DNA from 2 places in the Promicromonospora sp. Populi genome. Region 1 is predicted to be linked to the other one. Evidence: riboswitches for the same ligand, from Rfam matches in the RefSeq annotation. Region 1 holds a riboswitch; the other holds the start of a gene.
What was found. Region 1 has a riboswitch for S-adenosylmethionine ahead of metE (5-methyltetrahydropteroyltriglutamate--homocysteine S-methyltransferase). Riboswitches for the same ligand answer to the same signal wherever they lie in the genome.

Region 1 (4,847 bases):
CTCCAGTTCCAGAAGCAGCTCCGGCTGGTCACCGCGCGCCAGATCCTCGCGTCGCAGGACTCGAGCGTCACGCAGACGGCGTTCGCCGTCGGCTACGAGAGTGCGGCCCAGTTCAACCGGGAGTACCGCCGCTTCTTCGGCGCCCCACCGGGCCGAGACCGGAACCGCATCCCTCAGGCCGCCCCTCTGGGCGTCAGCCCGTGAGATCCGGTGTCAGCGGGCGTATCCCCCGCCGGGCACGTCGAAGACCTCCTCCAAGGTCGTGACCCCGGTGTCGCGCATGTAGGCGGCCAGTTCGCGGCCCACCCAGCGCAGGTGCCAGGCCTCGGCGGCGTACCCCGTGACGGCGCTGTTCTGCGGTGTGTACCGGACGACGAAGCCGAACGCGGCGGCATGCTCGGCGACCCAGCGCCCCTCGACTGTCTCGCCGAAGCACTTCTCGAAGTCGCACCCCGCTTGCGTGGAGCTGCCGACGTCCACCCCGAGGCCAGTCTGGTGCTCGCTGTGCCCCGGGCGGGCCGACACCTTGTCCGCCTCCGCGGCGCCGAGCTGCGCCACCCAGCCCTCGTAGACCTGGGCCTGCTTGGCGTACGCGCGGTAGGCGCTACGCAGCGTGAGGTGCACGCCGTCGGCGTCGGCGGCCGCCAGCAGGGCGGTGAGGTCGGGGGCGGCGGCCGGCTGCACAAGGTAGCCCCGGACCGTGGTCAGGTCGGGCTCGAAGGCCGGGTCGAGCGGCCTGCCCTTGTTGACGACCACCCACGGGCTCGTGGGGTCGGTGATCGAGTGCGCCGCCAGGTCGATCGCCGGCTCGTCGCTCGGCGGGGCCGGGGCCGGGGCCGGGGCTGGGTCTGCGGGGCCCAACTCTGCAGAGCCCGGCGGCGCGAGCGACTCCGGCGTCGCCCCTGCCGCGCGTGGCTCCTGGAACACGGTCCCGATGGCGCCGGGCGCACACCCCGCGAGGAGCAGCAGCAGAGCGAGCGCAAGCAGGGCGAGCAGCAGCGGCGCGCGCGGAAGCAACGTGAGCGGAAGCGGCGCGCGAGCGCCCGTCGTCGTACGCGGCAGGGGTGGGCGGTCCGAAGAGGTGGTCACACCGGTTCGTGTACGTCGGCCAAGCCCTCATGCCAGCGCACGGGCTGTGACGTGGACAACACCTACGAACCTGTAATGGGCGGGTCTCCGCCGGACACACTGAGTCGGAAGCATGTCTCCTCACCCCCGGAGCCCGCCCTGGCCACGAACACGGATTCGCACCCCCTCGTGCCGGGCACGCTCACGCCCGAACGCACGGAGGAGCTCTTCGCTGCGCACGCGACCGCCGTCTACCGCTACGCACGTTCCCGGCTCCCGGCAGCCGAGACGGACGACGTGGTCGCCGAGGTCTTCGCGATCGTGTGGCGCAAGGGCGAGCTGCCCGACAACCCACGCGCCTGGCTCCTGGGGGTGGCGCGCCGGGTGATGGCGAACCAGGCGCGCGCCCGGCACCGGCGGATCGCGCTGGTCGAGCGGGTGCGTGCACATCCCGAGCCGGCAGGCCAGGACGAGGTCCGCCTGACCGGCGAGCTCGACGAGCTCCGGCGCGCGATGGCGCTGCTGCGCCCCGCCGACCGCGAGGTCATCGCCCTGCTCGGCGCGGCCGAGCTGTCCACGGCGGAAGTCGCCCAGGTCATGGGCTGCACGACGGCGGTCGCCGCCACCCGGGTGCACCGGGCCCGACGGCGGCTGCGCGCGGCCTACGAAAAGCTGACCGAGAGAGGAGCCTGACGTGGCCGATCGTGACCAGTTCGATGCTGGGCGGTTCGATGTCGACCGGGCCGACTCTGACCAGACCGAGAACGAGCTGACGCGCGTGCGCCGCGCCCTGCGCGAGGTCGAGCCCGAGATCGATCTGGCGCGGCTGTACGCCGAGTCGCGGGCTCGCGCAGGAGATGCGGCGCCCGGACTCGCCCCCGCGGACCGGGTCGGCACCGAACGTGTCGAGATCCTGCTGCGCGATCCCGGGTCTGCCGCCTGGCGGCCCCGGTCCGGAGCTCGCCGCGGGCAGGCGTTCGCGTGGGGGGCGGCGGCCGCCGCGGCCGCGATCCTCGCGGTGAGCCTCGCCGGCCCACCTGTGCTGCGTGCCCTCCCGGGTTCGGCCCCGAGCGCGTCGACCTCCGACCCGTCGCGGCTCCTCGACCTGACGGCCGATGACGTGGTCACCCGCGCGGTGCAGGCGATGGGCAGTGACAGCTGCCGGCTCAAGTCGCGCTCAACCCTCGGAACCGAGTCGACGTCCGGTTTCGACGCCCTCCCCCCGACGGGTGCGGAGCCGCCCAAGGCCGTGCTGCTGGACGACCAGCCCCTGCAGGCGCTGCATGCGGTATCGATCAGTGCGCTGTTCGGCCTGCCCCAGCTCGAAGGCACGGACTATCTCCTCCACGAGGACCTTGGCATGGAGTCGGTGGACGGGCAGACGGTTGTGCGGATCAGGATCACCCCCTCGGACACCCTGGTGCTGGACGGTGCCGTGACCCGCTTCGAGCTGCTGGTCGACGTGGCGACCTGGCTGCCGCTGGCCGGGGAGATCCGGGCCGAGTCGGACCAGGGCAGCCAGTACGTCATGCACAACGAGTTCACTTGGGCGGGTTGCACCGAGCCGAGCCCGGGGCCGACCGAGCACGACGACACACCCGGGTCGTGATAGCGCGTAGCCCGTGGTGCGGCTGCTCGCTTGGCACACTTTTTGTTGGCGACGGTCCGAGGCAGATGAGTGTCCGAGGGATGGACGCTTTCGCGACCACATGCCGGGCATGCTTACGATCCAGGTCAATCATCCAGAGCGGTCGAGAGTCCTGGCTCAACGACACCGCAGCAACCTGCCTCCGGAGCGCCAATTCCGGGCAAGGTGCTAACGCCAGGTCCGATGGAGCTGATACGCATGGCAGTCGAGTTCACGCCCCCGCACCTTGCCCACGCAACGATTCTGGGCTACCCGCGCATCGGCCGACGACGCGAGCTCAAGCGCGCCGTCGAGGCACTCTGGGCCGGACGCACCACCACCGAGGAACTAGAGGCGACCGCCCGTGACCTGCGGCTGACCACAGCACGCCATCTCGTCGGGCTCGGCCTTGATGCGGGCTCGGCCGCCGTCCCCGGCTCGTTCTCCTTCTACGACCAGGTGCTCGACGCCGTCGCCCTGCTCGGCGCCGTGCCCGAACGGTTCCGGGACCTCGCGATATCGGCCGACGGCGCCCCCGGCCGCCTCTCCCTGGAGGGCTACTTCACCCTGGCCCGCGGCGAGGGCGACAAGCCGCCGCTCGAGATGACCAAGTGGTTCGACACGAACTACCACTACCTGGTCCCCGAGATCGGGCCGGACACCCCTATCGGGTTCGTCGACGACCGCGCGGTGCGTGAGTTCACTGAGCTCGCCCAGCCCGCGGACGGCGGCCAGGCCGTCGTGACGCGGCCCGTCCTGGTGGGGCCGGTGACGTTCCTGCTGCTCAGCAAGGCGGCCGGGCCCTCTGCCGCGGCTTTGCGGGGCTCGCAAGCTCACTCCTCAGCCGCGGGCGACGCACCCGCAGGGTTCCGTCCCCTGGACCGGCTCGACGACGTCGTCGCCGCGTACGCCGAGGTGCTCCGCGCCCTGGCCGCCGCGGGCGCCCCGTGGGTGCAGCTCGACGAGCCCGCGCTGGTCACCGACCTCCTCGACGTCCCCTTCGACGAGGTGGCGGACGCCGTCCGCCGGGCGTACTCCCGGCTCGCGACCGACCTCTCCCCCGCGCCCGGCGCGGACGGCGTCCCGGCGGAGCGGCCCGCGATCCTGGTCACCGCGCCGTACGGCGGCCTGCGCAGCGACGCCGGCGACGGGCTGGCCCTGCTGGCCGGCACCGACGTCGAGGCGATTGCTGTCGACCTGGTCCGCGGCGCCGTCCCCACCGGCGTCGCCGGCGACGGGATCGCCGGAACGGTCCCCGGGTTGGAGACCAAGACCTTGGTCGCGGGCGTCGTCGACGGGCACAACATCTGGCGCGCGGACCTCGACGCCCGGCTGACCACCCTGGAGGGCCTGACCGCGCTCGGCGCGGGGGCGGTCGCCGTCGGCACCTCGACGTCGCTGCTGCACGTGCCGCACGACGTCGCCGACGAGCCCCGCCTGGACGCCGGCCTGAAGTCCTGGCTCGCCTTCGCCGACCAGAAGGTCGCCGAGGTCGTCACGCTGGCCACCGGTCTGGCCGAGGGCCGGGCGGCGGTCGCCGACCAGCTCGCCGAGTCGACGGCGGTGGTGCGGTCGCGCGCCGAGGCGCCCGGCGTCGTCGTGCCGACGGTCCGGGAGCGGACCGCGGGCCTGACCCCCGCCGACGTCGAGCGCGCGCCGTACGCGGAGCGCGCCGCCGCGCAGCAGGCGCGGCTCGACCTCCCGCCGCTGCCGACCACCACCATCGGCTCGTTCCCGCAGACGTCCGAGATCCGGCAGACGCGGGCCGCCTGGGTGCGGGGCGAGCTGTCCGACGCCGAGTACACGGCAGCGATGCGTGCCGAGATCGCGAGCACCGTGGCGCTCCAGGAGGAGCTGGGCCTGGACGTGCTGGTGCACGGTGAGCCCGAGCGCAACGACATGGTGCAGTACTTCGCGGAGCAGCTCGACGGGTTCGCGACCACGGTGCACGGCTGGGTGCAGTCGTACGGTTCGCGCTGCGTGCGGCCGCCGGTCCTGTGGGGCGACGTGTCCCGGCCCGCGCCGCTGACGGTGGACTGGACCGCATACGCGGCGTCCCTGACGAGCAAGCCCGTCAAGGGCATGCTCACGGGACCGGTCACGATCCTGGCCTGGTCGTTCGTGCGCGATGACCTGCCGCTGGGCGACACGG
Region 2 (4,847 bases), 2.6 Mb from region 1:
ACGGCGCCCTGACCAGCACAGCACTCCGGTCAGACGTACAGGTCACCCGCGTGACCTGTACGTCTGAAACATGGTCGACATCTTGCAGTTCTCTTTAGTCTTTTCACCCCGCGCATCACCCAGTCCACAGGGTCGCTTGAGGGGTGCACAATAGGCCGGTGACGTACCGGTTCCTCAAGCTCATCCTCTCGCTCCTCGTGCTCGTGCTTCTGCGCCCGCGCGTCACTGGCCTGCAGAACATCCCGAGGCGCGGCGCCGTGATCCTGGCGAGCAACCACCTGTCGTTCATCGACTCGCTGCTCATCCCGATCATGGCCCCGCGGCACGTCGCGTTCCTGGCCAAGGCCGAGTACTGGACCGGCAAGGGCATCAAGGGTCGGCTGTCGCGCTGGTTCTTCACCAAGATGGGCGACATCCCGGTGCAGCGGGACGACCCGCGCGCCGGGCAGCGCTCCCTGGAGGACGCCCTCGCGGTGCTGCAGCGCGGCGGCGCGTTCGGCATCTACCCCGAGGGCACCCGCTCACGGGACGGCAAGCTGCACAAGGGCCACACCGGCGTCGCGTGGCTCGCCCTGACCGGCAAGGCTCCCGTGGTCCCGGTGGCGCTGCTCGGGACCGACAAGGTGAAGCCCATCGGCAAGATGCCGCGGTTCGCCCGGGTCGAGCTGCACTTCGGGGTGCCGATCGACCCGTCCCGCCAGATCGCGGCCGGCACCAAGCCGGCCCAGGCGCGACGCGAGCTGACCGAACAGGTCATGCAGTCCATCCAGGCGATGAGCGGCCAGGAGCGCGCGGACACGTGAGCGCCGTCGGCTTCGGTGCGGCCAGGACGTTCGGCCTCGGCGGGCGCGGACCTTGGCTCGCTCTTGTCGCAGGTCTCGTAGTGCTGGGTGGGATCGAAGTGCTGGTGCTGCATCTGATCGCCGGCGCACTGCTGCCCGTGCCCGTTGCGCTGGCCGTCGACCTCGTCGCCGGGGTGCTCACGGCAGCCCTGCTGGTCGCGTTCGTCTCGCCGCTGTGGTCACGGCACCGCGTGGCCGGCGGGGTGGTCCGGTTCCGGTTCGGCTGGGTGGGAGCGGTGGACGTGCCGCTCGCCGACGTCGCCTCGGCCGCGGTGCACCGGCCGACGACGACAAAACCCTTGGAGCTGGGCGTCGGGTTCGACGAGACCACGGGACGGACCTCGCTCGTGCGGTCGACGGCGTCGCCGGCCGTCCTGGTCGAGCTGTCGCGCCCGGTCGAGGGACGGGTACAGGTGTGGCGGAGGGTTCGGACGTCGTCGGTGCTCGTCGGCGTCGCTTCGCCCGAAGACCTGCTCCAGGCACTCACCGCTCCGCAGTCCTGACCCGTCACCCCGACGGGTGGGTCACAGCCGCGTGATCCGGATCGCGTCCGCCACGACGTATGCGGTGCCCTGCGTCCAGCGGCTGACCGCCACGACCGTGCGGGTACCCGCCGTCATGGCATAGGTGCCGAGCGAGAGCCAGGCACCACCACCCGTGGACTGGTCAACCCGGATAGTCGACGAGCCGGTCCCGGTGTAGACGATGAACGGCGTCGACGTGTTGTAGCCGGCGATCCCGGGGAACCACGCCTCCACCCGGTACGAACCGTTGGACGGGATGGTCGCCGAGAACGTCGCCAGGTCGCTGACCTCGGCCGGCGTCGCGTACCGGTAGTTGGCGCCGTACCGCTCGGCCGAGAACGCCGACGTCAGCCAGGAGCCGCCTGCCGCGAAGCCCGCCGACGTGTTGTCCACGATGACCGACCAGGTCGAGCCGGACAGGGCCGCCGCCACCTCGGACCGCAGCTGCGGCAGCATCGAGTACAGGACGTCGCCCGGGCAGGCCGTGGCCGTGTAGTCGCGGTGCCCGTAGATCTGCGTCGGCGCGATCCCGTACTGGTCGCAGATGTAGGCGCACAGCTCCACCAGCCGGCTCCAGAGCTGCGCGGGCGGCGTGGCGCTCGTGTAGGTGCCCTGGTTCTCGATCCCGATGGCCTGGCTGTTCTGGCCGGGGGCGTGCGCGCCGACTACCGTGCCGCTGCCGTTCTGCAGCCGGGACAGCGAGCCGTGCCGTCCCTCCATGACGTACCCGCCACGGCTCAGCGTCAGGTGCTGACCGGTGTCTACCCAGCCGTTGGCGAAGTGCCACTGCTGGATGTCGCGGGCGATCTGATAACCGGCGGCCTGCGAGTAGTCGGTGACGTTGGCCGACGCCGTGTGGTGGATCAGGATCTTGTTCGGGTTGGCCGCGACGGGTTCGATGGTGCCGCGGGCCGCCGCTGCGCCCCAGGTGGCGCAGCTCGCGATGGTCGGCGTGACGACCTCGACCCCGGCCAGCGCGCCCGGCGGGGCGTCGGCGGGTGCCTCGGGCTCGGGGGCCAGGGACGGCGAGGCGGCGGGGTCGGCACCGAGAGGTGTCGCGACAGCGGGCGCCGCGATCGTCGCGCCCGCGGCACCGATGCCGAGGACGACGGCGCCGCGCAGCAGCTCGCGCCGCCCGAGAGATGCGTGGCTGTGTTCAGTGTGGTCGGTGGGGCTGTGATCGTGATCGTGCACGGTGGTGCCTCCACGGTTCGGTCGCTGGGGGTAGGGGCCGATTTCATCCGTAGTATCGGCCGACCGTGCATCCGACCGATACATCACATCAGGGATATACCCTGCAGGCGATGTCCAGCCAGCACTCAGCGGGGACGGGAGACGGTCAGGCCCGCGCGCTCCAGGAGGTCCAGGGCCGGGCGGTGCTTGTTGAACGTGTACACGTGCACGCCGGGCGCACCGGCTTCGAGCACCTCGCGCGCGAGCTCGGCGGAGTACCCGATGCCGTGCTCGTGCTGGGCCTCGGGGTCGACGGCGCCGTCGGGCGCGGTGAGCCGGTCGAGGTCCCGCAGCAGGTCGGCGGGTGCGGCCACCCCGGTGAGCTCCTCGACCCGGCGCAGCCGGCGCGCCTCCGTGGTGGGCAGGATCCCGGCGAGGATCGGGATGGTCACGCCCGCCGACCGGGCCTCCTCGACGAACCTCGTGTACGACTGCGCCCGGTAGAAGAACTGCGTGATCGCGAAGCTCGCCCCGGCCTCCTGCTTCTCCAGCAGCCGCCGGATCTCCTGCTCCCGCGTGGTGCCGGCCCCGGGATTACCGTCCACGAACGTCGCGACGGCGATGGTGAGCGGGCGGGCGGCGGAGCGCAGGGCTGTGCTGGCATCCGCGGCGCAGCGTCGTTCGTCCACCTGCCGCAGCAGCCGGACCAGGTCGATGCTGGAGTGCACGTCGTCGTCCGTGGGGCGCCAGTGGGGCTCGTCGCGCGGCGGGTCACCCCGCAGGGCGAGGAACGACCGGACGCCGGCCTCGAGGAACTCGTCGATCACCTCGGACACGTCCTCGCGGGACGCGCCCACGCAGGTCAGGTGGGCAACCGGCAGCACGGGCGTACCCCGCAGCAGCGTAGCGAGCACCTCGCGCGACGTCGCCCGGTCGCCCCCGGCCGCCCCGTACGTGACGGAGACGAAGTCCGGCCGCGCGGCCACGAGCCGCTGCGCCGTCTCCCAGAAGTTCGGCGCGGCGTCGGGCCGACGCGGTGGCATCAGCTCGAACGACACCGTGGGGCGGTGCGGGTGTATCTCGGCGACCATGGCTGCTCCATCGAACCTGGCGTGAGCACCTTACGTCCTCACGCCACGGCCACGTGGCAGGAAGTCGGCAGGTTGCTGCGGTGTCACGGAGCCAGGACTCTCGACCGCTCTGGATGGGATCGCCACCATGCTATGCGATTGTCCAGCACTGGGACAGATTCCGTCCGCTCGGCGAGACGACCCCAACCAGGTCCGCGCCGCCTACTTCACCGAACCCGCGACGAGGCCGCCCACCAGCCGCTTCTCGATCAGCATGAACAGGATCACCACGGGCACGATCGCCACGATGGACACCCCGAACACGTAGTGCCACGAGGTCTCGTACTGCCCCACGAACTTGGTCAGCGCCACGGACAGCGGCTGGTTGCCCGCCGTCGTCAGCAGCACCAGCGACGCCGCGAACTCGTTCCAGGACGCGACGAACGTGAACACGACAGCCGTCACGATCCCGGGCCACACGAGCGGCAGGTTGATCTTGGTCAGGACGGTGAACGTGCCGGCGCCATCGATCTGCGCGGCCTCGTCGATCTCCTTCGGGATGCTCGCGAAGAAGCTGTGCATGATCCAGACCGCGAACGACAGGTTGAACGCCGCGTTGACCAGGATCATCGCGCCCCACGTGTCGAGGAGCCCGAGGGCGATGAACTGGCGGAACAGGCCCGACGTCAGCACCGCCGGCTGCAGCATCTGGGTCACGATCACGAGGAACAGGAACACGAGCCGACCGGGGAACCGGAACCGCGCCGTGTAGTACGCGGCAGGCAGCGCCACGGCGAGCACGAGCAACGTGGCGCACAGCGAGATCACCAGGGTGGAGATCAGGTTCTGCAGGAGCGGCGTCTCAGGCGTGGACCACATCGTGACGTAGTTCTCCCAGTGCCACTCCGTGGGGAAGTAGGTGGGGTCTACGGACCTGATCTCCGCCTTCGTCTTCACCGAGCCGAAGAACATGATCAGGTACGGCAGCATGAACACGACCAGCACCACGAGGCCGGCGAACATGCGCAGCAGCAGGGACCCGAGCGGCACCTGGTCTTCCGTGTACTTTCGCACGCGCGGCCGGTTGTCCGACGGCGGCTGGGTCGCCTTGCGCGGCGCGGTCGCCGATGCGGTGGTCGCGGTCATCAGACCTCCTCCAGAGGGCGGACGACCCGCACGTAGATGGCGACGATCCCGATGACCACCAGGAACGCGATGACAGACAGCGCACTGGCCAG

Region 2: it holds a riboswitch for S-adenosylmethionine, as region 1 does, so the genes downstream of both, AB1046_RS16740 (methylenetetrahydrofolate reductase) here and metE (5-methyltetrahydropteroyltriglutamate--homocysteine S-methyltransferase) in region 1, are expected to answer to the same signal.

What each region holds. Positions count from the first base shown of each region.
Region 1 covers NZ_CP163528.1:1,081,666-1,086,512, forward strand. The annotation lists gene AB1046_RS04885 (helix-turn-helix domain-containing protein) at 1-204, shown strand, start outside; gene AB1046_RS04890 (M15 family metallopeptidase) at 214-1,089, opposite strand; gene AB1046_RS04895 (RNA polymerase sigma factor) at 1,258-1,761, shown strand; gene AB1046_RS04900 (hypothetical protein) at 1,763-2,677, shown strand; SAM riboswitch class I at 2,804-2,906, shown strand; gene metE (5-methyltetrahydropteroyltriglutamate--homocysteine S-methyltransferase) at 2,915-4,847, shown strand, end outside.
Region 2 covers NZ_CP163528.1:3,697,619-3,702,465, reverse strand. The annotation lists gene AB1046_RS16760 (glycoside hydrolase family 2 protein) at 1-12, shown strand, start outside; gene AB1046_RS16755 (lysophospholipid acyltransferase family protein) at 159-803, shown strand; gene AB1046_RS16750 (hypothetical protein) at 800-1,345, shown strand; gene AB1046_RS16745 (N-acetylmuramoyl-L-alanine amidase) at 1,367-2,560, opposite strand; gene AB1046_RS16740 (methylenetetrahydrofolate reductase) at 2,686-3,630, opposite strand; SAM riboswitch class I at 3,635-3,750, opposite strand; gene AB1046_RS16735 (carbohydrate ABC transporter permease) at 3,832-4,755, opposite strand; gene AB1046_RS16730 (carbohydrate ABC transporter permease) at 4,755-4,847, opposite strand, start outside.